DNA from 3 places in the Lysinibacillus sp. JNUCC 51 genome. Region 2 is predicted to be linked to each of the others. Evidence: riboswitches for the same ligand, from Rfam matches in the RefSeq annotation. Region 2 holds a riboswitch; each other region holds the start of a gene.
What was found. A riboswitch is a leader RNA that binds a small molecule or an ion and turns the genes downstream of it on or off. The one in region 2 is predicted to bind S-adenosylmethionine.
Positions count from the first base shown of each region.

Region 1 (10,275 bases), 1.5 Mb from region 2:
GATACGCAATTATTCTTTAGTCGACAAACAAAAAGGATATGTAAGCTGTCATACTTACATACCCTTTTTGATAAATATTAATTATTTAACTGGTACAACTGAGCCTTTCCACTCTTCAACAATGAAGTCCTGGATCTCTTTAGATTTTAATACTTCTACTAATTTTTTAATTTCTGGTTTTGTTTCATCACCAGCACGTACAGCGACAATATTTACATAAGGAGATTCTTTATCTTCAAGAGAAATTGCATCTTTCAATGGATTTAAGCCGTTATCGATTGCAAAGTTCGAGTTGATTAGAACTGCATCACCTTCATTATTTTCGTACATTTGTACAAGCATTTCAGGCGCTGTATTTGCATCGAATTTTAAGTTTTTAGGGTTTTCTGCAATATCTTTTATTTCTGCTGCTGTTTTATCAACACCATCTTTTAATTTAATTAAGCCCTTAGCTTCTAACAATGAAAGCATACGACCGTGGTCTGCAACTGAGCTAGAAAGTAAAATTGTTGCACCCTTTGGAAGATCCTCAAGAGATTTATATTTTTTAGAGTAAATACCGATTGGTTCAATATGAATAGCACCAGCATTTACAAAGTCATAACCATTTTCTTTCATGCTAAGCTCTAAGAAAGGTAGGTGTTGGAAGTAGTTCGCATCAAGTTCACCAGAATCTAAATGTTGGTTTGGTAATACATAGTCTTGATATGTTTCAATTTTAAGATCGATACCTTCTTTAGCTAAAATTGGTTTTGCTTTTTCCAAAATAACAGCATGTGGTGTATTAGAAGCACCTACTGTTAATGTTACATTTTCTTTGCTTTCACCAGCATCAGATGATGAGCTTTTCTCTTCTTTTTTACCAGCACCACAAGCAGCTAGAGCTAGTACTAATACAGATAACAATAATCCTGTTAATAACTTCTTCATTTTATTACTCTCCCTTTTTTCTTATATGTTAGCGGTATAAAACCGAGATAACCTCTTTTTTGTGAGCAAGCTCCTTCACTACAATTTTTAGCGTTTATCTGTTTTGGCTGTAATTAAGTCGCCAATCCATTGAATAATAAATACTACTATTAAGATTAATATAGTCGCCATTAATGTTACATCTGTGCGATTACGTTGGAAACCATCTAAGAATGCTAAGTTTCCTAGACCCCCTGCACCGATAATACCTGCCATTGCAGTATAGCCAACAAGTGCTACAGCCGTTACAGTAAGACCAGAAATAAGCGCTGGTAAAGATTCCGGAATTAATACTTTCCAAATAATTGTTGACGTTTTGGCACCCATTGAACGAGCTGCTTCAATAACACCTTTATCAATTTCACGTAAAGCAATTAATACCATTCGCGCATAGAATGGTGCAGCTCCAATAATTAATGCTGGTAAAGCCGCGTCTGCGCCACGAATCGTGCCGAGTAAAAATTTCGTAAATGGAATTAATAAGATAATCAAAACGATAAATGGAATCGAACGGAAAATGTTAACGATTGATCCTGTTAAAAAGTTCACAATTTTATTGGCCCATAGTTGGTTGGGACTTGATAAAAATAATAAGATTCCAATCACTAATCCAAGTATAAATGTGATGACCGTAGAAATTGTTGTCATGTACAATGTTTCATACGTAGCGTCCCACATTTTTTCCCAGTCGACATTCGGAAAAAGACTAGTTAGCATTTGCAATCACCTCCGTTTGTACTTCGACTGTATTTAAGTAGCTAAGTGCAGCAGCAACATTGGCCTCTGAGCCATCAATTTGCACAATAAGTGTACCGTACGCTCCATTTTTCGTTTGCGAAATATTTCCATGTACAATACTTACTTCTACATCAAACTGTTTCACAAGATGTGAAATGACAGGCTGCTCTGTTTTTTCTCCTACAAAGATTAGCTTAACAAGTTGTCCCTCAGGATAATTTGCTTTAATTTGTGCCACAGTTTCCTGAGTTTCCTTCGTATCTGTAATTTGAGAAACGAATTTTTTCGTAATGGCTGCTTGTGGAGCTTGGAATACTTGTAATACTTCACCACGTTCTACAATTTCTCCAGCTTCCATAACCGCTACACGATGACAAATTTTACGAATAACATGCATTTCATGTGTGATTAACACAATCGTTAGACCTAATCGTTCGTTAATATCGACAAGTAGATCAAGGATAGCATCCGTTGTCTCTGGATCGAGTGCGGATGTGGCCTCATCACATAACAATACCTCTGGATTATTAGCAAGTGCACGAGCGATACCTACCCGTTGCTTTTGTCCCCCTGATAGTTGTGATGGATATGCTTTATCGCGCCCTTCCAAACCAACTAGTGTAATCAATTCTTTCACACGTGCTTCACGTTTTGCCTTTGGAACACCTGCGATTTCTAGTGGGAAAGCGATGTTTTCCGCAACAGTTCTAGACCAAAGTAAATTGAAATGTTGGAAAATCATACTGACCTTTTGTCTAGCATCTCTGAGCTTCTGCCCCTTTATGGATGAAAATTCCTGATTGTTAACAGTCACCGTACCAGAAGTAGGTTTTTCTAAACCGTTTAACAAGCGAATCATTGTACTTTTACCAGCGCCACTATAGCCAATAATGCCAAAAATTTCTCCTTTATTAATGGAAAGGTTGACGTCTTTGACTGCTATTAATTCGCCATTCGCGGTTTTGTATTTCTTCGTAATATTTTGAAGATTGATCATAGCGAATTCTCCTTTTCTCATATAAAAAACCCCTTCACTTAATAGATAAGTAGAAGGGGTCACGTAGCTTATACGTTAGACCGTTCTCTCATCTTTCAAAGATAAATCTTTGGGTGATTTGGCACCTTTTCACGATTGTGATGGTTGCCGGGCTTCATAGGGCACTTCCCTCCGCCGCTCTTTATAAGAGTTCGATATATTTATTGTTTTTTTAATATATTTGTTACTTTACCACGCGATTAATATTCAGTCAATTAGTTTTTTAATAATTCGTATAAATATGGTACGGATTGAAAGGCATAAACCTTTTCTGTTACTTCTCCGCCTTCACATACGAGTAAACATGGTACACTTTCGATTTTATTATCATAAGCTATTTGCTCTATAAAATTAATATTCGCTTTTCCGACCTGAAGCTGTGGCAGCAATTGTTCAACAACCATCATCATTTTCGATGCAACTGCACACGTTCCACACATTGGTGTATATAAATAAAAAGCAGCCTTTTCACCTGACTGGATAACCGCGTTCCACTGCTCTTTTGACCATTCTTCCATCTTTTTTCACGCAACCTTACAAAATATATTCATTATGGATTGAGAAATGCGCACGAAGCAATATCGCCGCTAATACTTTCCTCGGAGTTGTCTCAACTTCCTTATATGTTGGCATCGTACGTAAATGCTCAGCCTCTGGATAATGTCTGTCCATTAATGCCCGTAGCTTATTTCCCGATGTATCTGCATCAAAAAATGTATAAAGCTCGCAACCCTCATACGGATCGAGTAGCTCTTCTAATTGATGCACACCAATTGTTCCATTTGTACAAAGTATTTTTACGTCTTCATTTAAAATAGGTTCAATTTGAAGTTTATCCGATCGGCCTTCAACAATTAAGCATTTTCCCTCGAACATCACGCCACCCCCATTTAGACATATCCCTTATATTCATTATATCAATAAACTTTGTCGTTGATACAGTTAGACACCTACTGATAAGGGAATATACTTGCATTTACTTCACCAACTATAGTGGAAGAATGAATGAAGATAATAAAAAACGTCGGTAGTTTCCGACGTTTTTCTATTATTGGCTTGTCTTATTCAGCAATCATTTCTTCGTATTGCTCAGCTGTCATAAGTTTTTCAACTTCTGATGCATCAGCAGGCTCTACAACGATCATCCATGCTTTTTCATATGGTGATTCATTAACGAATTCTGGGCTATCTTCTAAATCTGCATTTACTTCAACTACTGTACCTGAGATTGGTGCATATAATTCAGAAACTGTTTTTACAGATTCTACGCTACCGAATGGATCATCAGTTTTGATTTCGTCTCCAACTTGTGGAAGTTCAACGAAAACGATATCTCCAAGTTCAGCTTGTGCGAAATGAGAAATACCGATACGTACTTTACCATCTTCTACTTTTACCCATTCGTGCTCTTCAGAGTAACGTAAGTCTTTAGGTGTGCTCATGCAAAAAACCCCTCCATAAATATGTAATATATTCACTTTCAGTGTGCCATACTTCTTGCATAAAAACAAGCAAGAATCAATTATATCTCGGCATAATTGTGTTTGGATTCGGCTTTGTTTTTGCACAAAGAACTCTTTCCGATTCCGTGACATCCGCCGGAGGCTTTAACTTCTTTCAGCGGTTGTTTGAAAAGTGACTTATAACCGTATTCATCTCACCAACTATAGAGGTGGGAGACTGCTTAAACAAGTTAAAAGTGGTTATTTCCAAGCTTGCTCAAAATCTGATTCTTTAAACCCTAAAGTAACTTTTTTTCCATCGGTTACAATCGGACGTTTAATCAACATACCATCTGATGCAAGCAGTTCAAGCTGCTCCTCTTCAGTCATTTCAGCGAGCTTATCTTTCAAGCCAAGCTCACGATATTTCATACCAGAAGTATTAAAAAATTTCTTTAAAGGTTGTCCACTAGCTTGCCATAAGTTTGATAATTCGTCCTTTGTAGGTGGTTGTTCGACAATGTGTACCTCTTCGTATGATACCCCATTATCATTTAGCCATTTCTGAGCTTTTTTACAAGTAGTACATTTCGGATATTGAATTAGTTGAATCGTCATTTATAGGCTCCTCTACTATCATTTTTAGGAACTACATTTTCAGTGTATCCCTCATTTTCTGTAGTATACCATCATAACTGTTACGAGCCAAAATGAAACTCATCATATTAAAATGTGGGGTTGATTTCGTTCCACGCTGGGCGCTTTCCTGTGGGCTAGCGTTTAGCCGCTTCCTCCGCTTCGCTTCGTGTAGACGAAACCCTTTTACTATAAAACAAATGTCAGAGGTTGCTTACTTTGCGTATTAGTTGAATGGAGAAGACTGCGCGACAAAGGATTCACACACAGTTTGTGTATGAATCTTTTTTTGCTCTTTTGCAGGTGAATGTCGATAAAATTCATAAGTTGGGTGATAAATCGTGAAAGTTGGTCGATAAATTTCAAAAGTTGGTCGATAAAACGTAAAAGTTGGTAGATAAATTTTAAAAGTTGGTAGATAAAACTTAAAAGTGTTGGCTAAAACCATCACGTCCTGTGATAACGCCTTCGAAACCAACATCCTGCTGTTGCTGTCGCTTCGTTGCACTACGCATTCGCACAGAATGGCCCCCTGTCGCTACGTTAGCACTTCGCTTTCGCGCAAAAAACACCTGTTGCCCCAAGCGGCTCTTCGTACCCCCCTAGAAAACTTTGCTCTGCGCGAAAGCGAAGCGTCAGCGACAAAAGCCCCAGCCTGGAACGGAAATCACCCCCTCATTTTGCAAGATCTATACTTTTATTTCCAACAAAAAAACCTAGCTATCTCTTCTATTCGGATAGCTAGGTTAGTCTGCAATATTAAACTACAAATTTTTCTGCTTCAATTAATTTAACAGAAGCTTCGCGTTTCTTCGCGATTAAGTTGTATGGGTTGTTGCGAGTTAACTTACGTAGCGCAGACAATGTCATGCGTGCAGCGTCGCCGTCTGCTGAAGCAAGAATCGTATCTTTTGCTTCTTTTTCGATTTCTGCAAACGCTTCTTGGCAGAAGATTTGAGTGTATAGTAATTTTTGATGAGCTTTTTCAGCACCGTCACGAGCGATTGCTTTTTCTGTACGTAATACAGCTGATTCCATTGCGAATAGTTGGTTTGCGATATTAGCAATATTCACCAATACTTCTTGCTCTTGATCAAGCTTCGCGCCGTAGCGTTGTGCCGCTAAACCTGCTGCTAAAACAGCAATTTTCTTCGCATTTTTCACAAGATATTTTTCTTGTGCTAGAGGCTCTGTGCCTACATCCTCAGGCATTAGCATAAGTAGCTCCTGTTGTAAGTTTTGAGCAACTTGTAGCAATGGCAATTCACCTTTTAACGCCTTTTTCATAAATGTACCTGGTACAATCATGCGGTTAATTTCATTAGTACCTTCAAAAATACGGTTAATACGTGAATCGCGATAAATACGCTCTACTTCATATTCAGCCATAAAGCCGTAACCACCGTGTAATTGAACCGCTTCATCTGCAATGTAATCTAAAGTCTCAGAACCAAATACTTTAGCAATAGAACATTCAATTGCATACTCAGCAATTGCACTAGCTATAACTTTCCCTTGCTTTTGCTCATCTGGGCTTAGCTGACTTAAACGGTCTTCAAATAAACCTACTGTACGATAGTTTAATGACTCAGACGCATATAATTGTGAAGCCATTGTCGATAATTTTTCTTTTGTTAGATTGAAATCTGACAGCTTCGTTTTAAACTGCTGACGTTGGTTTGTGTATTGAATGGCTAGCTCTAATGCACGCTTTGAGCCACCAATTGTTCCAACACCTAATTTATAGCGACCGATATTTAAAATATTAAAGGCAATAACGTGTCCGCGACCTATTTCACCTAATAGGTTTTCTACAGGTACTTCTGCATCTTCAAGGATTAATGTACGTGTTGATGAAGATTTGATACCCATTTTTTTCTCTTCTGCGCCAACAGAAACGCCATTGAAAGCACGTTCAACGATAAATGCCGTGAATTTATCGCCATCGATTTTTGCATAGACAACAAATACATCTGCAAAGCCTGCATTTGTAATCCATTGCTTTTCACCATTTAAAATATAATGTGTCCCTGCATCATTTAACTTCGCAGTAGTTTTTGCACCTAATGCATCAGAACCTGAACCTGGCTCTGTTAATGCGTAAGCAGCAATTAATTCACCTGATGCAAGCTTTGGTAAATACTTTTGCTTTTGCTCTTCATTTCCGAAAAGTACGATTGGTAAAGAACCAATACCTACGTGTGCACCATGTGTAATAGAGAAGCCACCAGCAACAGACATTTTTTCTGCGATTAATGCAGAAGAAACTTTGTCTAATCCTAGACCTTCATATTCTTCAGGTACATCTGCACTTAGTAAGCCGAGCTCACCAGCACTTTTTAGAAGACGAACCGAATGCTCAAATTCATGGTGCTCTAAATTTTCAACGACTGGTAACACTTCATTTGCTACATACTCTTCAGTTGTTTTAGCAATCATTTTATGTTCATCTGTGAAATCTTCTGGTGTAAATACACGATCTAATTCCACATCTTCAATAATAAATCCGCCGCCTTTAATGAAATCTGTTGTTTTTTCTGTCATTCTAAATTCCTCCCTATATATCTATTTTTAATAGCTTTTAATCCCCAATATATAGAAAAGCTTGGAGTACTTTGTTCGGAGGCAACCGAAAACGCTGCACCCCAAGCTGATCTAGCAAAAATTATAGAAGTTCAAATACTCCTGCAGCACCCATTCCGCCGCCAATACACATTGTCACGACACCATATTTCTTACCTTGTCGTTTTAATTCATGAATAAGTTTTAGTGTTAAAATGGCACCAGTCGCACCCAGTGGGTGACCTAGGGCAATTGCTCCACCATTAACATTTACTTTGTTTTGGTCGATGCCTAAATGACGTACGACTTGTAAGGATTGTGATGCAAATGCTTCGTTAATTTCCCATAAATCAATGTCATCAATTGATAACCCTGCAATTTCAAGTGCTTTAGGTACTGCCACGATTGGTCCAATACCCATCACCTGAGGAGGTACACCACCAACTGCAAAGCCTAAAAACTTCGCCATTGGTGTAAGCCCTTGCTTTTCTGCTTCCTCACGATCCATCACTAGTACTGCCGCTGCACCGTCCGAAGTTTGAGAGGCATTACCAGCTGTAACACTGCCCTTAACATGGAAGGCTGGACGAAGCTTCGCTAAACCTTCTACAGATGTACCTGGACGTACACCTTCATCCATGCTAAAAGTGAATTTTTTCACCTGTGGCTTGTTGTTGTCATCTACATAATGCTGCTCCACTTCGATTGGTACGATTTCATCATTGAACTTACCTTCTTTAATCGCTTTTTCTGCAAGCTCATGTGAACGCACAGCAAATGCATCCTGATCTTCTCTACTTACATCGTATTGGCGTGCCACTTCCTCTGCTGTGTGCCCCATCCCCATATAATATTGAGGAGCAGTTTCTGCTAATGTTGGGTTTAAGCGAGGTGTATTACCTACCATTGGCACCATACTCATAGATTCGACTCCACCTGCAAGAATTACCTTAGAATGTCCTAGCATAATACGCTCTGCTGCAAAAGCAATTGCTTGTAAACCTGATGAACAGAATCTATTAATTGTTTGTGCTGGTGTTGTATCTGGTAACCCAGCTAGCGCTCCTATATTACGTGCAACGTTCATGCCTTGCTCAGCTTCAGGCATTGCACACCCTAAAATTAAATCGTCAATCGGACCTTCATAGCCTGCTCTTTTTAATGTTTCTTTGACAACAACCGCTCCAAAATCATCTGGTCTAACTGTTGCTAAAGAACCCTTCTTCGCTTTTCCAATTGGAGTTCGTGCTCCTGCTACAATAACGGCTTCACGCATCGTATTAATCCCCCTTTGTTTCATGTGCAAGTATGGTTTATTCAGTCTTAAAATCAGTTACGCAGTGGTTTGCCCTTTAAAAGCATGTGCTGCATTCTTTGTTGAGATAAAGGTTCTGCAACTAAGCTTAGGAACGCCTCACGCTCAAGGTTTAATAGGTATTGTTCATCTACTAATGTGCCATACGGAACTTTACCACCAGCAATGACATACGCTAATTTTTTAGCGATTTTTAAATCGTGTTCACTAATATAGCCTGATTCAAACAATCCTTGCGCACCGATTAATAGCGTACCGTAGCCTGATGCACCGACTACAGGAACTTTCGTAGGTACAGGTGGTTGATAGCCTGCCTCATAAAGCGCTAGTGCAGCTTGTTTTGCATCATATAGTTGGTGATCTGGGTTAACAGAAATCCCATCAGCAAAGTTTAAGAAGTTATTTTCACGTGCTTCTTCGCCAGACGTCGAAACTTTTGCCATCGCAACTGTTTCAAATACTTTATTAGCAATATGTTGATAGTCTACCTCAACGCCATTTGGTAGCCCTTTGATGAATTTTTGGTAAAGTGCCTTATTACCTCCGCCGCCAGGAATTAATCCTACGCCAACTTCTACTAAGCCCATATACGTTTCCATTGTTGCTTGAATATGTGCAGCTGGTAAGCAAACTTCTGCTCCTCCACCAAGTGTCATAGCAAAAGGCGCCGCCACAACAGGCTTACGAGAGTATTTAATCTTTTGCATTGCATCTTGGAATGCTTTAATAACAAAATCTAGTTCAAAAATATTATCATCCTGTGCTTCTACTAAAATCATTCCTAGATTTGCACCAACACAGAAGTTTTTCCCTTGGTTACCGATGACTAAGCCTTTATAGTTAGCTTCTACTTCATCGACTGCAAAGTTAATCATTTGAATAATGTCTAAGCCAATTGCATTTGATTGGGAATGGAATTCAAGTAAGGCAATTCCGTCACCTAAATCTATTAAGCTAGCACCTGAATTTGATTTGATAACACCGTGCTTTTTCTTATAGCGTTTTAAGTTAATTTCCTTTTCATTAACTGGTACTTTTACGTATTCAGAGCCATTATAATACGCTAGGTCGCCGTCAATTTCCGAATAAAAAGTTTCAAAGCCGCTTGCTAACATATCTTTAACAAATGCTGGCACCTCACGACCCTCAGCCTCCATTTTAGCTACTGACTCTTTGACGCCAATTGCATCCCATATTTCAAATGGCCCTTGCTGCCAACCGAAGCCCCATTTCATAGCATTGTCAATCGCAACAATATCATCAGCAATTTCACCGTGTAGCTGTGCAGAGTAAATTAGCGTTGGAGCGAAGATACCCCATAATAACTCTCCTGTACGATCCTTCGCATATGTTAGTGCTTTTACTTTATTGGCTAACCCACGAGTTTGTTTTGCCATTTCAATAGAAGGTGTTTTTAATTTTTTTGCTGGGCTATATTCTAGTGTGTCTGGATCAATTTCAAGGATTTCTTTACCTTGCTTCAAGAAGAACCCTTGACCTGATTTTGCTCCTAGCCAGCCGTTTGTAACCATTTTCTGTAGGAATTCTGGTACTGCAAATACTTGCTGCTCTTCACC
Region 1 is NZ_CP065545.1:3,407,211-3,417,485, reverse strand. It holds gene JNUCC51_RS16415 (MetQ/NlpA family ABC transporter substrate-binding protein) at 82-930, opposite strand; gene JNUCC51_RS16410 (methionine ABC transporter permease) at 1,018-1,686, opposite strand; gene JNUCC51_RS16405 (methionine ABC transporter ATP-binding protein) at 1,676-2,704, opposite strand; SAM riboswitch class I at 2,790-2,894, opposite strand; gene JNUCC51_RS16400 (thioredoxin family protein) at 2,959-3,261, opposite strand; gene JNUCC51_RS16395 (toprim domain-containing protein) at 3,278-3,619, opposite strand; gene gcvH (glycine cleavage system protein GcvH) at 3,805-4,185, opposite strand; gene JNUCC51_RS16385 (arsenate reductase family protein) at 4,447-4,803, opposite strand; gene JNUCC51_RS16380 (acyl-CoA dehydrogenase FadE) at 5,581-7,365, opposite strand; gene JNUCC51_RS16375 (acetyl-CoA C-acetyltransferase) at 7,487-8,659, opposite strand; gene JNUCC51_RS16370 (3-hydroxyacyl-CoA dehydrogenase/enoyl-CoA hydratase family protein) at 8,713-10,275, opposite strand, start outside.
Region 1: another riboswitch for S-adenosylmethionine. It lies ahead of JNUCC51_RS16405 (methionine ABC transporter ATP-binding protein); the one in region 2 lies ahead of metA (homoserine O-acetyltransferase MetA).

Region 2 (10,275 bases):
AAGACGAAGGGAGAATAAGCCATGATTATGACGATATTCATACTAATAATTTCAGTTGTTATTGCCTTTGTCTTCATTCCAAAATTAAAAAAAAATAAAGAAACGAAAACGATTGTTATTTTTTCGACTTTTTTATTGATCGGCGCTGCATTAAATATTGCGGTCTCATTAAAGGTAAAAATTCCAAGCCCCCTTGATTTGATTACCTTTATTTTTTCACCTATTAAAGATTTAATCGTCTCCCTAACAAAATAATAAGAAACTTTATGTTAAGAGAAAGGGGTATCGTTCATATGGAAAAAGAAATAATTAGTTCAAGACAATTTATGATCATTACCCTTCTCTTTTCAATTGGGACAGCCATTCTATTTCTCCCTGCTAGTGTAACAATCGAAGCAAAGCAAGATGCATGGATTGCAGCTATCATTGGTGTCGTTTTAAGTTTACCATTATTAAAGCTTTTCGTTGCTTTCGGAAATAGAACACCCACCCTTACATTTGTAGAGGCTAATGAAAAGATATTAGGTCGTTTTTTCGGAAAATTTACTTCGATTGGCTTTATTCTTATATCCCTTCTTTCTGCAGGTGAATTATTATATTTCATTGGATTATTCATGAGAACGGAAATTATGCCAGAAACACCTACGATGGCTTTTGCATTTCTGTTCAGTATTATAATTATTTATGCTGCATTTCTCGGAATTGAAGTTTTTGCCCGTTCTGCAGAAATATTATTTCCTATATTTATGTTAATTTTTATTTTCTTTGTAATTTGTATTTCACCATCCATCAAGATTGAAAATTTACAACCAATAATGGAAACGCCAAAAAAATCAATATTCTTTAGTATGATTCGATTTATAAGTCTTTTTTCATTCCCACTTGCTGTATTATTAACGATTTTCCCTTCCGCAGTTAACGTCCAAAAATCTGCACAAAAAGGTTTTTACATTGGTTCAATTATTGGAGGGATTGTATTAGTTACTATCATTACACTGTGCATCCTTGTCCTAGGTCCAGAAAATACTGCTACTAGGACATTTCCAAGTTATTCATTAGCTAAAAGAATATCAATCGGGAATTTCTTGCAGCGTATTGAAGTTATTTTGGCAACGATGTGGATTATATCAATTTATATTAGAACTTTTATGTATTTTTATGCTGCGGTTATTGGTATCGGACAACTATTTAAAATCAAAAATCATCGCCCGCTCATTTTTCCACTCGGAATGATTATCCTTGGACTTTCACAAATTGTTCATCCTAATATCATTCATTCAGATATTTACAATAGAGACACATGGCCTATATTTTCCTTCGTTTTCATGGTTTTTTTACCACTAGTTTTATTAATAGTCGCGAAGATTCGTAAAATTAATGGTGATCAAGGAAATAATACGCAAAGTAATTGTATTACACAGAATGAAAGTAGTAGTAATAACGGAAATGTTACTCAAGGTACAGGTAGCAATAATAACGATAATTCTTCACAGAGTAATAGTAGTAGCAATGGCGGAAACGATACACAAAGTGAAAGTAGTAGTAATAACGATAATTCTACTCAAAGTGACAGTAGCAGTAATGGCGATAATTCTACTCAAAATGGAAGTAATAGTAATAACGATAATTCTACTCAAAATGGAAGTAGTAACAATACCGGCAATACTACTCAAAATAGTAATAGTAGCAACAATGTCGGTAATTCTACTCAAAATGAAAATAGTAGCAATAATGTTAATTCTATTCAAACTGATAGTAGTAACAATAGCGGTAATTCTACTCAAAATGAAAATAGTAACAATAGCGGTAATTCTACTCAAAATGAAAATAGCAACAATAGCGGTAATTCTACTCAGAATGATAGCGATACCGGCAATACTCCAAACAGTGAAAAAAATAAAGAGTCTCCAGAAAATTAACAGCATAGTGGCATAAAAAATGATGACCCTTATCATTTCATAGTCATCATGGAAGAAGACAATTGAAATTCTTGCTTGCCCTACAGGAGATACTTTAGCAACAGAGATTACGCACTCAAAATACCAAAATAAAAGGTAAATTTGAAAATGGAGCTCCCAAAATCGATATTCTTATAGATGGTAACCATAATGTCGGAGAAGTTCTATTCTCCCTCAAAATAATAAAGAACTTAATGTTAAGAGATAAGGGGTATCGGTCATATGGAAAAAGAAATAATTAGTTCAAAACAATTTATGATCATTACCTTTCTCTTTTCAATAGGGACAGCCATTTTGATTATCCCTGCTAGTATAACAAGTGCAGCAAAACAAGATGCCTGGATTGCGGCGATCATTGGTGTCGTTTTAAGTTTACCCATAGTAAAGCTTCTCGTTACTTTAGGAAAACGGACACCTACCCTCACATTTGTAGAGGCTAATGAAAAGATATTAGGTCGTTTTTTCGGAAAATTTACTTCGATTGGCTTTATTTTTCTATCCTTACTTTCTGCAAGTGATTTATTATTTATGATTGGCATTTTCATGAAAACAGAAATTATGCTAGAAACACCAACGATGGCCTTTGCTTTTCTATTCTGTATTATCATTATTTATGCAGCGTTTCTAGGAATTGAAGTTTTTGCCCGTTCTGCAGAAATACTATTCCCTATGTTTATTTTAATTTTTATTATTTTTGTAGTATGTATTTCACCTTCCGTCCAATTAGAAAATTTACAGCCAATAATGGAAGCTCCAGCAAGATCATTATTTTTTAGTATTATTCGATTTATGAGTCTTTTCTCATTCCCGCTTGTCATACTATTAATGATTTTCCCTTCTGTTGTTAATGTCCATCAATCAGCACAAAAAGGTTTTTACATTGGCAATATTCTTGGTGGGATTGTCTTAATTGCTATCATCACACTGTGTATCCTTGTCCTAGGTCCGGCAAATACAGCTTCTAGGACATTTCCTAGCTATTCATTAGCTCAAAGAATTTCAATCGGGAATTTTTTGCAGCGTATTGAAGTTATTATGGCAACAATGTGGATAATATCAATTTATATAAAAACTTTTATGTATTTTTACACTGCGGTCATCGGCATCGCACAAATATGTAAAATTAACAATCATCGACCGCTTATTTTTCCACTAGGAATGATTATCCTTGGACTTTCGCAAATTGTTCATCCTAATATCGTTCATTTGAAAGTATACGACAGAGATATCTTTCCAATTTTTTCATTCATTTTCGCGATTTTATTACCATTAGTCTTACTACTTGTCGCGAACATTCGCAAAATTAACGGTAATCAAGGGAATAATACAAATAGTAATTGTAGTATACAGAATGAAATTGGTAGTAATAACGGAAATGCTTCTCAAGTTGCAGCTAGCAATAATAACGTTAATTCTACACAGGATGAAAATAGCAGTAATAACGATAATTGTACTCAAAATGCGAGTAGTATTAATAACGTTAATTCTACTCAAAATGTAAGTAATAGTAATAACGTTAATTCTACTCAAAATGTAAGTAATAGCAATAACGTTAATTCTACTCAAAGTAATAGTAGTAGTAATAGCGAAAATCCTTCACTGAGCAAAAGTGATAACGCTTCAAGCAATTCTACACTGAATGATAGTGATACCGGCAATACTCCAAACAGTGAAAAAAATAAAGAGTCTCCTGAAAGTTAACAGCATAGTACCAACGCCTATGCTAATAAATGAGCATCTCAACGAGAAGGAGTCCCTTCCCTGTCATATATCATGGAGATTGCCTAAAGGTGTTAAGAAAAGCGGGTCTTCGAATGCCCAGAACCAACTAGACTTGCTTACTTTTATTTTTTTACGAAATAAAGATTTAATTGTCTCCATGACAAAATAATAAGGAACTTTTAAAAAAAGGGGTAATGTTCATATGGAAAAAGAAATAATTAGCTCAAGACAATTTATGATCATTACCCTTCTCTGTTCAATTGGGACAGCTATTTTAATTAGCCCTGCTAGTGTAACAAGTGTAGCAAAACAAGATGCCTGGATTGCAGCGATCATTAGTGCCGTTTTAAGTTTACTCTTAATAAAGCTTTACGTTACTGTAGGAAAACAGACACCTACCCTTACATTTGTAGAGGCTAATGAAAAAATATTAGGTCGCTTTTTCGGAAAAATAACTTCGATTGGCTTTATTATTCTATCCTTTATTTCTGCCGGTGAATTATTATATTTCATTGGCATTTTCATGAAAACAGAAATTATGCCAGAAACACCTATGATGGCCTTTGCTTTTCTGTTCAGTATTATCATTATTTATGCAGCATTTCTCGGAATTGAAGTTTTTGCCCGTTCTGCAGAAATACTATTCGCAATGTTTATTTTAATTTTTATTGTATTTGTAGTTTGTATTTCACCTTCCGTCCATATGGAAAATCTACAGCCAATAATGGAAACACCAGCAAAATCACTATTCCTTAGTATTATTCGATTAATGGGTATTTTTTCATTCCCACTTGTCATATTATTAATGATTTTTCCTTCTACTGTTAATGTCCATGAATCAGCACAAAAAGGTTTTTACATTGGCACAATTCTTGGAGGGATTGTCTTAATTGCTATCATCACACTAGCTACCCTTGTCCTAGGTCCGGAAAATACTGCTTCTAGGACATTTCCTAGCTATTCATTAGCCCAAAGAATTTCAATCGGGAATTTTTTGCAACGTATTGAAGTTATTATGGCAGCCATGTGGATAATATCAATTTATATTAAAACTTTTATGTTTTTTTACGCCGGGGTCATCGGCATCGCACAAATATGTAAAATTAAAAATCATCGACCGCTCATTTTACCATTTGGATTGATTATCCTTGGACTTTCACAAATTGTTCATCCTAATATCATTCATTCAGATATTTACAATAGAGAGACTTGGCCTATTTTTTCCTTTTTTTTCGCAATCTTATTACCATTAGTTTTACTACTTGTCGCGAAAATTCGCAAAATTAACGGTAATCAAGGAAATAATACACAAAGTAATTGTAGTACACAGAATGAAAGTGGTAGTAATAACGGAAATGCTTCTCAAGTTGCAGGTAGCAATAATAACGGTAATTCTACACAGAGTGCTAATAGCAGTAATGGCGGAAATGCTTCTCAAAATGTAAGTACTAGTAATAACGATAATTCTACTCAAACTGATAGTAGTAGCAATCCTGGAAATGCAACACAAGGTGAAAGTAGTAGAAATAACAGTAATTCAGCCCAGAGTGCTAGTAGCAGTAATGGTGGAAATGCTTCTCAAAAATTAAGTACTAGCAATAACGATAATTCTACTCAAAGTAATAGTAGCAACAATGCCGGGAATGCTACTCAAAATGAAAGTAGTAACAATGCTGGTAATGCTACTCAAAATGAAAGTAGTAACAATGCTGGTAATGCTACTCAAAATGAAAGTAGTAACAATGCTGGTAATGCTACTCAAAGTGCAAGTAGTAACAATGCTGGTAATGCTACTCAAAATGAAAGTAGTAACAATGCCGGGAATGCTACTCAAAGTGCAAGTAGTAGCAATATCGAAAATCCTTCACAGAGTGATAGTAGCAGCAATACTACACAGAGTGATAGTGATCGGGATACCGGCAATACTTCAAGCTAAGATAGAAATAAAAATTCATCAGAAAATTAAACAGCATAATGTTAAAAATGATGACCCTCAAATATCAAGGTCATCATTTTATTAATTGCTACAGTGTTAAATATGATATTCAATCTCATCAACGAAATCCCATTCGTATGGTGTTTCTTGGTAAACATAGTAGTTCAACCAATTCGAAAATAATAAATGTGTATGGGCACGCCATGAATTAATCGGTTCATTTTCTGGATTATCATGTGGGAAGTAATTTACAGGTACCTCAATATCTAATCCTTTCGCAACGTCGCGACTATACTCATCGGCTAAAGTTGTCGCATCATATTCAAGATGGCCAGTAATCATAATGTTTTTATTATCCTTAGATTGCACAATGAAAACTCCAGCATCTTCTGAATAAGAAAGTAATCGTAAATCAGGATGGCTTAGTACTTCATCAATTGATACAGATGTATAACGTGAATGTGGTGCCGTAAATAAATCACTAAAGCCACGGACTAAATCCACTGTTAAATCCGTAATGACATGAGAATATACACCTGAGCATTTAGCAGGAAGCCCAATTTTACCGATACCGTAATGATGGTATAACGCTGCTTGTGCACCCCAACATATATGTAAAACCGAAGTTACGTTTGTCTTGGACCAATCCATAATTTCTGAAATTTCCTGCCAGTAGTTCACTTCTTCAAAATCCATTTTCTCTACTGGTGCACCCGTAATAATCATGCCATCATAGCGGCGATGACGAATTTGATTGAAGGTCGTGTAAAATAACTGTAAATGTGATTTACTGACATTTTTCGATTCATGCGTAGCCGTATTTAAAAATGTAATATTTACTTGTAAAGGTGTATTCCCTAATAAACGTAGTAATTGCAGTTCTGTTTTTTCTTTTTCCGGCATTAAATTTAAAATTAATATATTTAACGGACGAATTTGTTGAGTTTTTGCTCTGTCCTCTTCCATAACGAAGATTTTTTCCTCACGTAAATGTTCTCCAGCTGGTAAGTTTTTCGGAATATTAATTGGCATCTTGCATTCCCCTCTCAATAATTTTTCTCTGTTAGAATCAATTAGTGCCTTAAGATCAATGCACGGGCCCTGCGCAAAGCTCAAATATCAAACGATAAATTAAAAAATCCCCCTCATTCCATATGAGATAGAATGAGAAGGATTTTTCCACGTTCACTCTTATCTCTCAAAGGATAAATCCTTTGCTGGAATTAGCACCTTTCTAACTTTAGTTAGAGGTTGCTGAAGCGTCATCGGGCCAAATCCCTCAACTTCTCATGATAAGATTATTTAATTAAAAAGAATTGTAACATGAACAATTAAGAATATCAATAAAACATAGAATATTTTGTTATTAACTATGCATGTCATTATGTAATTTGTTAAACACTAATTCTGAAGGGAACTATGTTTATTCTATGGTAAACATGCTGTAATTATGTTAACATATACCTTTAGTAACAGAGAGGAACGTGAATAGTTTGATTAATATTGAATTTCCAAAACCAAATGTGGTTATTCGCCAACGCGAACAAGATTTAAAACCAGGTGATGTACCAATTACACCGTACCACGGTTTTATTGATTTCCATAAAATCACACGTGAAAACGGTGGTATTTTCTTATTCTATAATGAAGAGAATGAGTTATTATTTGTCGGTAAAGCACGTAAAATTCGTCAACGTATTAAAAAACATTTTGAGGACAATGTGTCACCAATGAAAAATCATCGTGATGAAGTTTTCAAAATTGAAGTGTACGAAGTAGAAGATCCAATGGAACGTGAAATTTACGAAACGTACGCGATCAATAAATTCCGTGCTAAATACAATGTTGATAAAGTTTTTTATTAATATTTAACGAAAAAAAGAATCTGCTTGCCCTCTGTAATGTACAGGACGGCTTGCAGATTCTTTTTTTATACTTTCATTCTAAGAAAAATGCTTTACGTTCTTTAGTAATCCATTCCTCAAGTTCCGTATCATCGCTCTTTAACAGTCGATTGACAAGCACGTCATGCCATATATAATCCTCTAATAAATATATATGAACAGGATCATTTGTAATAAAAGCCGTTTCTTGATTTGACGGAGAGTGACCATAAATCATTTGCTTGCCATCTATCGATAAAATAAACCAATGAGGTGTAGACGCATTCTTTGTATAGCGAGTGATACGGTGTTGATCAATGGAAGCTATATGGTCCTCTACATACAAGGTAATTCCATGAACAGGAATATGCTTCGCGACCTCATGTATATCTTCTCGCAATTCTTCATACATATCTTCCCACATCGATAATATAACTTTTTTCTGCGCTTGTTTTAATAATGACTGACAATAATTGACGATTGCATCTTTCCCTTTTAGCGTGACAACCTTATGCTCCGCTTCCTGCTCTTTTATCTCTAATTTTTCTAATTGATCACTAATCGACGTAAAATTCGATTGCCAACGTTGCTGAATTTGTTGTAAAAACACAGCGACAGGAATGGAAGAGTATGTCGTTTGATCTGCCGTTTCTTCTTTCAGTACTAACCCTTTTTCAACAAGTACATCAAGTATGTCGTATATTCTTGCACGTGGGATACCGGAATTTTTACTTACTTGATAGGCACTCACATGACTATTTTGGACGAGTGCAGTATAGGCCTTTGCTTCATATTCTGTGAATCCCAGTTCTTTTAATTGGGCGATTAATAATTCCATCGAATCCCTCCATTACCTCTATTATAAGTTAAGGCCATGAAGATAAGCCAACGAAAAAATTAATCTTTACAGTTCTATAGAATTTAGTTACTATTTCAGTAGTAACTATTTAAAGAGGTGTAAGCATGCTATTTGAAGTAGATTTAAATGTAGTTATATTATTAATATCTTTTGGATTTTTAGCCGCCTTTGTAGACGCAGTCGTAGGAGGTGGTGGATTAATTTCATTACCTGCCCTTATGTTTGCTGGTTTAAATCCAGCGGCGGCCGTAGCGACCAATAAACTTGCCGGTACAATGGGAGCATTGACATCAACCATTTCCTTTTATCGCTCTGGTCAGCTAGAAATTCGTTCGGTTATCAAGTACTTTCCATTAGCATTTGTGGGATCACTTTTCGGAGCTTGGACTGTGCATTTAATCAATCCTGAATTACTAAAACCACTAATGCTCATAATGCTTGCAGCCGTTGCAGTCTATACAATCTTTAAAAAAGATTGGGGTTCAGTAGCTGCAGTCAAAAATTTAAAGTTTACACACTTAGTTTTATTCATGCTATTGATATTTAGCATTGGTTTTTATGATGGATTTCTTGGCCCAGGAACTGGCTCATTTTTAATTTTTAGCTTTTTATTAGTCGGCTTCGATTTCTTAAAGGCAGCAGGAAATGCGAAATTTTTAAACTTAGCAAGTAATTTAGCAGGTCTTTTAATGTTCGCCTACTTAGGTCAGATTCATTATGTCTATGGTTTACTAATGGGTATCGCACAAATTGCCGGTGCACTCGTTGGCTCACGTATGGCGATTAAAAAAGGTAGTGGCTTTGTCCGCGTATTGTTTATTTTCGTAACGATTACGTTGTTAACTAAAAATGCGTATGATTACATAGTTCTTCATTAAAAAACGCCGTAGATTCTTAGCTCTACGGCGTTTTTGCTTTCTTTGGGTGTTCGTTCCTTCATATGGGAGAGGTGTATCCGTCGGTTCGAGGGTTCTTTCCGTCGGTTGAGTGATTCCTTCCGTCGCTTCAGGGGGTTCTTCCGTCGCTTCAGTGATCATAGCCGTTACCTCGAGGGTTCTTCCGTCGCTTGAGTGATTCTTTCCGTCGCTTCGGGGGTTTCTTCCGTCGCTTCAGTGATCATAGCCGTCACCTCGAGGGTTCTTCCGTCGCTTGAATGATTCTTTCCGTCGCTTCGGGGGTTTCTTCCGTCGCTTCAGTGATCATAACCGTCACCTCGAGGGTTCTTCCGTCGCTTCGGGGGTTTCTTCCGTCGCTCGAGAGGTTCATTCCGTCGCTTTGAACGTTCTATCCATCAATTCAGAGATTCTATCCACGACTTCGGACGTTCTATCCATCTTTTCGGAGTTCTATCCACGACTTTGAACGTTCTATCCATCTTTTCGGAGTACTTTCCGTCGCTTGAGTGATTCTTTCCGTCGCTTCGGAGGGGCTATCCGTCACTTGAGTGATTCTTTCCGTCGCTCCGGAGGGTCAATCCGTCGATTCAAGTTTTATCCATCATTTCAGTGATTCTACCCACGACTTTAGACGTTCTATCCATCTTTTCGAAGGTTCTATCCACGACTTTGGATGTCCTATCCGTCGCTTCGAGGGTTCTTCCGTCGCTTGAGTGATTCTTTCCGTCGCTTCGGGGGTTTCTTCCGTCGTTTCAGTGATTCTTTCCGTCGCTTCGGGGGTTTCTTCCGTCGTTTCAGTAATTCTTTCCGTCGCTCCGGAGGGTCAATCCGTCGCTTCAGTGATCATAGCCGTCACCTCGAGGGTTCTTCCGTCGCTTCGGGGGTTTTTTCCGTCACTCCAATGGGTTCTTCCGTCGTTTCAGTGATTCTTTCCGTCGTTCCGAAGGGTCTATCGGTTCTATCCATCTTTTCTAACGTTCTATCCATCTCTTATTGTCTACAATATAAAACGCCGTAGATT
Region 2 is NZ_CP065545.1:4,892,706-4,902,980, reverse strand. It holds gene JNUCC51_RS23755 (Ger(x)C family spore germination protein) at 1-18, shown strand, start outside; gene JNUCC51_RS23750 (hypothetical protein) at 22-255, shown strand; gene JNUCC51_RS23745 (GerAB/ArcD/ProY family transporter) at 294-1,919, shown strand; gene JNUCC51_RS23740 (GerAB/ArcD/ProY family transporter) at 2,181-3,659, shown strand; gene JNUCC51_RS23735 (GerAB/ArcD/ProY family transporter) at 3,883-5,616, shown strand; gene metA (homoserine O-acetyltransferase MetA) at 5,713-6,648, opposite strand; SAM riboswitch class I at 6,805-6,915, opposite strand; gene JNUCC51_RS23725 (nucleotide excision repair endonuclease) at 7,110-7,481, shown strand; gene JNUCC51_RS23720 (TrmB family transcriptional regulator) at 7,555-8,337, opposite strand; gene JNUCC51_RS23715 (TSUP family transporter) at 8,463-9,236, shown strand; gene JNUCC51_RS23710 (hypothetical protein) at 9,508-9,720, shown strand; gene JNUCC51_RS23705 (hypothetical protein) at 9,964-10,272, shown strand.

Region 3 (10,275 bases), 260 kb from region 2:
ACATGCAGATGACCATGAACATGAAGATGAAAAACATGAAAAGTATAAAGAATATAAGGACTATAAAGACGACGATGATGACGATGAGAAATATTACGATGACGATGAAGAAGAAGGTGAAACTTACTACTTTCAAGACGCTGTAAGTGAAAAAGGTACTTGGAATATTTGGACACGAACAGTTGCTGTAGATAAAGAAGTGCTACCTTTCACAAGCTCTCAAAAGGTTACGTTAAAGGTAGAAGGTACAAAGAAGGAGCTGAGCATTTTTGTTATACCAAAAGATGGGGAATTTTTTGTGCCAGGAAAAGCAGTAGCGCAGGCTTTAGGAGCAAAAGTAACCTTTTATAAAGAAAGTAAAATTTTAGCCATCCAAGATCAATCAAATGAATTAATTTACCGTGCTGGTACTAACGTTGTTTATGATAACAATGTGAAAACACCATCTCCTGCACAAGCATTTTATGTAAATGAAGAGTTATATGTACCTATTAGTACAATAACAAATGGCTTAGGTTATATAGTAGAGTGGCAAGAAAATTATCAAACATTTGTATGCCAGCCAATTACAAATTAGGGGGAAGCACTATGAAAGATTCAAAAAAGGCAAAATGGGTTTTAGGTGCGTCAGGGATACTTTTATCCGCATCGTTATTAACCCAAATTAACAGCCCAACAGAAGCCGAAACTACACGTACAAATAATATTCAGGAAGTAGATCAGAAAAATATGACGAAAAAAGAAAAAGAACTAGTACAACTGGATTGGACAAACTTTGAAATTACAAGTCAACCTGCTGTCAAAAGCGAGCGCAAAACGAAAAGAACTTAATGGGGTTGATCTTATGGAAACACTAACTTTACAAATAATGAACACTGAATTTTATATTGCTATGCCAAAAGATGTTGATTTCGTATGGAAAGAAAAAGCAGAGAAATGGCTTCAATACGTAGCAAAAGAATGGTCAAGATTTCAAGCAAATAATGAATTATCACAACTTAATGATTTAGAAATTGGAGAAACGCTACGCATTAATTCGTTACTTTATGATTGTTTAGTGCAAGCGGATAAACATTATCAACTTTCCAATGGTTTATTCTCACCGTTTCTTAAACGCCATTTAGAACAGCATGGCTACATTCAATCTTTCCCATTTGATGTAGCTAAAAGTAAGGCATTTCAAAACAAACCTCTAATTGCAGATCAACCATTTCAATTTCTAGGCGATGAGCAAGTGATGAAGGTAGCACCGGAGGAAATTGATTTGGGTGGATTTGCCAAAGGGTATGCCATTGAAAAATTGGCGAATTGGCTTGAAGAAGAGGTATCTCCTAATTTCGGACTAATAGACGGGGGAGGGGATATGAAAATGTGGTCATCTGGGGAAAAAACTTGGACAATCGGTGTTGCAGATGCCTGGGATAGCGACAAGGAAATTAGCTCGATTAAGCTGAAAACAGGTGCTATTGCTACATCTAATCGAGTTTATCGAAGCTGGATGCATGGAACCACGAAGAAACATCATTTATTAAACGGACAAACAGGTGAAATCGCCAATACGGAAGTATTACAAGCTTCAGTTGTAACGTCCTCTTTATGTGATGCAGAGGTTGGTGCAAAACTGTGCTTTCTTATGGATGAGGGTGAATTGCAGCAATGGTTCGAAAATAATTGTCAACAAAGTGCTCGCTTTATTGTAAAAGAAGGGCAAGCATCAAATTGGATGATGACGGGGGTGAAATAAATGATCATCAGTACGTGGGAATGGATTCGATTATTAGGGTTTTTAGCGTATTTTTACTTCACAATTTCCATTATATTTGGTTTGTTGAGAAAATCATCATTCGTCAAATCCCATAAAAATTTAATTTACCATATCCATCAAAATGCGGGATGGCTAGGATTAATCACCGTAATAGCGCATATGTTAGTCCTTTTAATCGATCAATATGAGCCTTATAGTATAATAGGGATTTTAATTCCATTCTCTGCTAAATATCAGTCTCTTCCATCGGCACTTGGAACAATAGCATTTTATTTATTTTTAATGGTAATCATGACATCAGATTTATGGATTCGAACAATGAATCGCTCGTTATGGAAAAAGCTACACTTTCTTGTGTTACCAGCATGGGTATTATCATTTGCTCATGGAGTGCTAATTGGAACGGATACAGAAAATACATTAATTATCATGTTTTATGTAGTTTCTGGGGGAATTATGATGTTAGTGCTAGTAGCGAGAACAATAAGCCAGTTCATGAAAAGAGAACATTTCAACGTCACACAATAATTAAAAGGAAACGGGGCTGTTATAAAAAGCCCCGTTTCTTATATAGGAAATTCAATATGAAATGTAGTTCCTTGATCTACTTTACTTGTCGCATAAATTGTTCCATCATGTTGCTCCACTATTGCTTTTGCTATGGCAAGACCTAAGCCAGTGCCGTTGCGTTGACGAGCCGCATCACTTCGGTAAAATCGCTCAAAGACTAAAGGTAATTCCTGTTCAGTCATACCCACGCCGCTATCAGCAACAGTAATTTTTACAGAATCTCTATTTTTTAAAAGGGTCAGTGTTATTGCTCCATTATTTGTATATCGTATCGCATTGTCTAATAGAATATAGAGCAGCTCTTGTATCTTTGAAGCATCACCAAGCAGCTCGATGTTTTCTTGAATTTCGGAAGAAAACTGTATCTCAGGAGGCATAATCCTTTGGAATTTCGTGCTCACTTTTTTGAGTAAAGTTGATAACTGTATAAGTTCTTTTTGAATGGAGACCTGCTGCTGATCGTGTCGTGCTAAGAACAGAAGTTTCTCTATAAGTTCTTTCATTATTTCAGACTCATCTTTTAAATCTGCAATCAATTCTTTTCCAAAAGGGCTTAATTGCTTAGCTTCCTCAGCTTCTAATATTTCAAGTGAACTATAAAAAATACTTAGTGGTGTTCTTAATTCATGAGATGCATCGGATACGAATTTTTTTTGTTTATCGAACGACCATTGAATAGGTACCATCGCTTTACCAGCCATATAATAAGCCAGTAGACCGATTAAGACCGTTGAAATACAAGTTAATAATATTAGTAAATACTTTGTCATTTGGAAAAAATGATGCTGCGACGTCACAGATTTACCAACGAAAATATAGCCTGCTACAGTATCATTGTTGAGAATTGGCTTTTTTAGAAGTAGAAAATGTTCTTCCTGCCATTCGTAATGCTGTATGAGCTTCTCATCTGGATTCCTATTGCCAAACGCTTTTTCAAGCTGATTTTTCAGTCCCTTGAAAGATTCGTCACCATGGACAAACTTATGATCCTTAGTGTAAATATAGTAAAAAAAACTGCGATTTGGATCATAGCTTAAAGTTTTAGTGTTGGCATTAACATGTTCAAAGAAATCGTGCTCCTGCTTACCATAAAAGTCTTCTAATTCGTTTATTTGTTGATTTTCCATTAATTTTACTAGGGAAAAGTATAGAACAATAACGAATAGTGAAAATAACAATAAGTAAAGCGTTGCATACAAAAAGGATAATTTTTTTTTCGTTTTATGAAACATTAGTCTTCCCTCAGTTTATAGCCAATCCCTCTAACATTTTGAATACGTGATTTGGATTGACCATCATCAATTTTTTTTCGAACAAGCTTGACTAAAGCATCTAAGGAATTATTCGAAACATCGTAATCGTAGCCCCAAATATAAATACAAATTTGTTCTCTAGTTAGTACACGACCTTTATTAATAAATAAATACTCCAAAAGTAAAAATTCATTTTTAGTTAGATCAATACTTTCATTATTGTACAAAAACACACGAGAATCTACATTCAGCTGTAATTGATCGATCTGGATAACCTGTTCTATCACTTTATCTTTTCTTCGTAGTAACGCGCGAACTCTAGCTAACAATTCCTCTATTTTAAAGGGCTTTACTATGTAATCATCTGCGCCACTATCAAGACCTTTAATAATGTCTTCTGTATCGTCCCTCGCTGTTAGCATTAATATACTACCATTGAACCCAGTGTTTCGAAGCTGCTGGCAAACTTGAATTCCACTAAGGTGCGGCATCATCCAATCTAAAATAACAAGATCATATTGCTCCGTATGTGTATGGTCTAGCGCTTCCTGGCCATTCTCCGCTTCAGTCACATGGTGAAATTCTTTCTTTAAAATATGAACGATATTTCTTCTTAACCGTGCATCATCTTCTGCTAGTAATATTTTCAAGGCAGCTTCCTCCTATTTACAATATTCAACTAAGTATACGCTAAAAAAATGAAATGAAACTGAAAAAAGTTCCTTCCTCCGCTATATGTATTCCATAGTTCGATAAGAGTTGAAGTTTTTCCTATCTATAATGTTCTTAAATATAGAAATAGGGGGACAAATAATGAATATTTATAAATTTACAGTATTGTTAGTTTTAACGACATTTTTAATGGGATCTTCATTTGCCATTGTTAAATTGGGATTGCCTTATGCATCACCACTATTATTGGCTGCACTTCGCTTTATACTTGCAGGGATAATGATGGCTGTCGTCGTGTTCGCGTTAAGACCTCATCCAACTTCAAAAGAAGGCTGGATGAAAATTTTAACTATTGGAGCATTTCAAACTGCGGGTGTGATGGGCTGTATTTTTTTAAGCCTACGGACGATTACAGCAAGCGAATCCTCTATTCTAACATTTACGAATCCTTTGCTTGTCGTCATATTTGCTACAATATTTACGAAAGCGCGTTACCGATTGTATCAATGGTGTGGTGTTTTCTTGGGGCTAATTGGTGTTACGATTACAATGGGTATGCAGATTGAAGGGGAAATCGGAATTCTTTTTGGTATTCTGTCAGCTGTTTTTTGGGCAATTGCGACACTACTGGCTAAAAAATGGGGTGTTTTATTTGATACATGGGTGCTATCTGCCTATCAAATGCTTTTTGGTGGTTTATTACTTTTATTGGCAAGTTTCGTGTTAGAACAACCATTTTTTACTGTGTATGTTCATTCAGTTTTCATTTTATTATGGCTTAGCATTTTCTCGTCAATTGTGCAATTTGCCGGCTGGTATTATCTTTTACAAAATAGTGATCCTGGAAAAACGAGTGCCTTTTTGTTTTTAGCTCCTTTTTTCGGCGTGATAACAGGCTGGATATTATTAGATGAACCATTTAAGCCATCGTTAGTCGTAGGAGGGCTGTTTATAATTGTTGGTATTTACTTAGTGAACCGTAATTTTACAACTAACGCTAAAAAAATATCCGCGGAGAGTCGAGTATAGACTATCCGCGGAAAGAAGACAGCGCCCTGTGCCCGATTATATATCTAACTGAAAAACTTCTTTAAAGCCAGTGCTTCCTTTTTCGGTAACTTTAATGGCACGAATAGACGGGACACGAGTCACCCAACCCAAACTTAATAAATGTGCAAGTATCCCTTGACCAAGAGCACCAGCTAGATGATAACGTCGTTCACTCCAATCCAAACATGCAGGGGAAAAAGATCGTCGCTTTCTTTTTAAATCATCTAAATCAAGACCGAAATCTGTAAGAAATTGTGCGCCTTCAGAGGTTATAAGAAACTGTTTTTCTTCTAGTTTTAAATAACCTGCGTTAAGCAATGATTCTGTTAATTGAACACCTAGTTTACCAGCTAAATGGTCATAGCAAGTTCTTGCACCCTGTAATAATTTCATTTGGCTAGATTGTTTTAAAGAGCGTACCTCGGGTGGAGGAGAAATCGCTAAAAAAGATTCTAGTAAATGAGCAATTTCTTCGTCTGCTAATTGAAAATATCGATGACGGCCTTGTTTCTCTACTTTAACAAGTTTACCATCTACTAACTTTGCAAGATGAAAGCTAGCAGTCTGAGGCTTAATAGCTGCCATATAAGCTAATTCACTGGCAGTATGAAAACGACCATCCATCATACTAGCAAGCATCGTAGCCCTAGAAGTTTCTCCAAGAAGCGAAGCGATTTCAGCCATATTTGGATTAATACCCATTCGTCACAACCCTTTCTGCATTTCATATTTCGATTTTCGTATAAGTATTTATCGTTTACAATAATACATAAAAAGGTGGGAGTAAATAGCTATGAAAACATATTATGCCGTAATTTTCACATCACAAAGAACAGACGAGGATGGAGAAGGCTATGCCAAAATGGCAGAAGTAATGGATGAACTAGCACAAAAACAGCCCGGTTTTATCCGTGTAGAAAGCTCCAGAAATGCTGAAGGGAAGGGCATTACTGTATCCTATTGGGAATCACTAGAGGCTATTCATGCGTGGAGAGAAAATTCAAAACATCTAGTTGCACAGCAATTCGGAAAAGAAAAATGGTACATGCAATATAATGTGGAAATTTGTGAAGTTATAAAAGATTATTCTTTTATAAAGAATTGAAAGTATCAATATGATGATTTTTTACCATGGAAAAACGTTAATTACATAAGCGTTTTATGCGATTAAAAACTAATAATATCAAAATCTTATGAACATTATAGTATCATGAAATCATCACTGAACTAATATGGAGAAAAGTTACCTACGATCAATAAAGGCTTATACAAGAATGTCATCTCGTTTTAAATAGTTTATCTATTACTGAATTAGTTATAGTAAAAAGGGCATATAACAATAAAAACATCCAGATAAAGTTCAAATGAAAATCTTCAACTATATAAATTAAGAGTCCAACAATTACTGCGATTATTAAAGATTTATATACTGTGCTCATTCATCAAGACCTACCTTTTCTAAAAGTATTAAATTTTATTACCAATTATTTTACATCAACCCCTTGGAAATTCCGAATATAATTATCAAACAAACAATACGGAACCGTATTCAGCTCATGGAGAAAGAGAGAGGGATTAACCCCTGACCTCTCATACCACTGTAAGTACGGTTCCGTATAGGACGGTTCAAATCAGATAATTAACGTAACGCAGGTGTTCATAACGTTCTTACAGAATTACCCCAAATAAAAAATCCAATCGTTTTGATTAATCTTTTCTCAAAACGATTGGATTATTTTAATGTAATATCAATATTATTTAAGTGATGAAATCAGGCTGTCTTTTTTGCTGGGTATCCGATAAGGATAGCGATGATTCCGCAAATTCCAATAAGGATTGGATAGAAAGAGTATTGTAGCATGCTCACTGGCGATATGCCGGCTACACTTGCGGCTGCCAGGAATTGGGCTCCGTATGGAAGAATGCCTTGGATCGTACAAGAGAAAATATCTAATATACTTGCGGACTTTCTCGGCTCAATCTCATACTGATCAGCAATATTTTTTGCAAGCGGACCAGCAATTAAAATTGCAATCGTATTGTTGGCAGTAGATAAATTAGTTAAGCCCACTAGGCCAGCAATGCCAAATTCAGCACCCTTTTTCGATTTAATTCTTCGTGTCGCAAGGTGAAGTAGAAAGTCAATTCCTCCATTAAACTTAATAACCTCAACCATTCCAGCTATTAATATTGCTAGGAATGCCATTTCATACATGCCTGCCATTCCTTCGCCAATCTTTTGGAAAAGGCTCATTAATTGATAGCTGCCATCCGCTAAACCAACAGCCCCAGCGAGAACAATCCCAGTTGCTAGAACAAGGAAAACATTCATTCCAGCTAACGCTAAAATAATAACCAAAACATAGGGAACAATTTTTATCCAACTATAACTTAAATGCTCAACTTGTCCCGTTTCACCCATTGTGATAACCCCTAAAATAATGCTCGTTACAATAGCGGCCGGCAACACAATCCAAAAATTAACCTTAAATTTATCCTTCATTTGTGCGCCCTGTGAGCGAACGGCAGTAATTGTTGTATCTGAAATAAAAGATAAATTATCACCGAACATCGAACCACCAACAATCGCTGCCATTACTAAAGCCATAGGAAGGTCGATATGCCCGCTAATCCCAACTCCAATTGGCGCTAGTGCAACAATCGTTCCTACCGATGTACCCATTGATAGGGAGATAAAGCAGGCAATAATGAACAAGCCTACGACAAGCAGGTTTGGCGGAACGACCGATAAAGCAAAGTTAACAGTGGAATCCACTGCCCCCATACCTTTCGCTACTTCTGAAAAGGCCCCAGCCAAAAGAAAAATAATAACCATCAGCATGACATTTAAATTTCCTGCGCCTTTGCAAAAAATATCAACCTTTTGCGCAAACGATTCTTTTCGATTCATCGCAAGAGCCACAGCGCCTGAAATGGAAATGGCTACAATGACAGGGAAGGCGTAAAAATCACCTGTAATAACACCTGAACCAATAAATAAAATCAAAAAAACAACAAATGGGATGAGCGCCCATGGATTTTCTTTCTTCATGTCTACCTCCAAAAAATGTCTATTCTTTTTTACGAAAAAAGGCCTCTTCTTGTGATAACAAGAAGAGGCCTTATATTTATAAAACACTCCTCTTATCTATCAAGCCTTTGCCTGCTGGATTTGGCACAGTAACTTATTCATAAGTTCCGCTGCCGAGATTTCATTGGGCCAGTCCCTCCATCTCTCTTGATAAGAAGCAAATATATTATTTTTTTTCACAATAATAAATATTATAATAAAAAACCGATATTTGCAACATATTTTTATTCGAATTTTGTTTTAAAGCTATATTCAGAAAAATTTATTGAGGAAAATTGAACATGTAACAAGGGTCAGAGGAAATGTAATTTTTAGTACGGTTGTGAAAACTTAATATAACAATTGAAGGGGGATTTAAAAGAAGTGTTGCAACTTAAAAGGAGGCGCCCTTTAAAATGGAGAGCGCCTAAAACATTTGTGGTAAAAATTCGTTCATAAAGCGTTGATTTTTACGCAGCCATATTTTTAAAATCATACGATGCGTTAGAAGTCGTTGTCTTTTATGTGGTCTAGACTTTGCCTCTATCAAACTTTGTAGTAGAATACATGTTTCTGTTGCGAATGCTTGTGGGTCAACGAGGACATCAAGTTTATAATCAATTAACTGAGCTGCTTGAACCTTTGCAAGCAATTGTGCAAAACGTGTATTCATTTCTGGAAAGTTTTCTTCTAGTTCTAGGTTGATTAAAGTATTTAGTGTTTGTTCAATTTCAGCTTCGAGCGCTTTTAATTGTTCGATGGAAGGCTGTGTCAAAAAATCACCTCTAGTTTCTCATAAATGCTGCTACACAAGGAAAAAGCCAAGTGCTGCGAAAAGTAAACCGAATAAAACTGTAGTGCATATATAAATAATCGCTTGTCTCCATTTTTTTTGCTCTAATAGTTGCAAACATTCAAAACCAAATGTTGAAAAGGTCGTATAGGCTCCTAAAAATCCAAGCCCTATAAAATGCCAAATCCAATCACTTGGATGTAATGCAAATAGAAAGCCAAGGGCAAAAGAACCTGTTATATTAATAAAAAATGTTGCCCATGGGTATGTATGGACAATCAATTTTCCAAGATAAAATCTTGTTAGTGCACCCAAAAATCCACCGATACCAATAATTATCATACGATGCGCCCCTTTGCAAGCTTAAATCCTAGCCAAGCACAAGCTAAACCGCCAAATACACTCACTAAAATATAAAGAACGGCTTGTAGCCATTTACTATCCTGTAAAAGTAATAGCGTTTCTAATGAGAATGTCGAAAAGGTTGTAAAGGCACCAAAAAAGCCAGTACCAATTCCTAAAATAATAGGAGTACGCTTTGTAAACGTTGTAAATAGCCATGCTAAACAAAAGCAACCAATTAAGTTTATGCAAAGTGTTGCAAATGGAAAACCACCGTTATTTGAAAGTGCTAGACCAAGGCTATATCGACAAATGGCTCCCAAAAATCCGCCAATTCCAACAGCTAAAAATGATTTCAAAGTAAAGACTCCTTATTAAATTTCTATATTAAAAAGTGTATCATGAGATACCCACTTTAGATATATTTCTATAGTTATATGGATTCAAATATATCAAAGAGAGATCAAATTTAAAATGACATGATTTTTTTATTATATTTTACTCCGTTTTACCAGCCTTGATTCAAATGTTTTCTTCTAAAATACTATTTTAGTAAACTATCGATTTAGAAAAATATATTTCTTATATTTCCTGTCAAATTACTTCGTAGTTAATGTCCCTATATCATCTCTTAATATGTATATATCTAACAAGGAGGAGAAGCTCTTTAGTAATCAAACACTATTACACCGTTGACTGAAAATCTGATAACGGTTAATCCGTTATGCGGAAAGCCCGTTAACGGAAAAACTGCCACTAC
Region 3 is NZ_CP065545.1:4,631,201-4,641,475, forward strand. It holds gene JNUCC51_RS22335 (copper amine oxidase N-terminal domain-containing protein) at 1-577, shown strand, start outside; gene JNUCC51_RS22340 (hypothetical protein) at 589-831, shown strand; gene JNUCC51_RS22345 (FAD:protein FMN transferase) at 845-1,744, shown strand; gene JNUCC51_RS22350 (ferric reductase-like transmembrane domain-containing protein) at 1,745-2,293, shown strand; gene JNUCC51_RS22355 (sensor histidine kinase) at 2,332-3,567, opposite strand; gene JNUCC51_RS22360 (response regulator transcription factor) at 3,567-4,238, opposite strand; gene JNUCC51_RS22365 (DMT family transporter) at 4,402-5,289, shown strand; gene JNUCC51_RS22370 (ArsR/SmtB family transcription factor) at 5,326-6,012, opposite strand; gene JNUCC51_RS22375 (antibiotic biosynthesis monooxygenase family protein) at 6,104-6,415, shown strand; gene JNUCC51_RS22380 (Na+/H+ antiporter NhaC family protein) at 7,082-8,374, opposite strand; SAM riboswitch class I at 8,452-8,558, opposite strand; gene JNUCC51_RS22385 (hypothetical protein) at 8,808-9,155, opposite strand; gene crcB (fluoride efflux transporter CrcB) at 9,186-9,515, opposite strand; gene crcB (fluoride efflux transporter CrcB) at 9,512-9,874, opposite strand.
Region 3: another riboswitch for S-adenosylmethionine. It lies ahead of JNUCC51_RS22380 (Na+/H+ antiporter NhaC family protein); the one in region 2 lies ahead of metA (homoserine O-acetyltransferase MetA).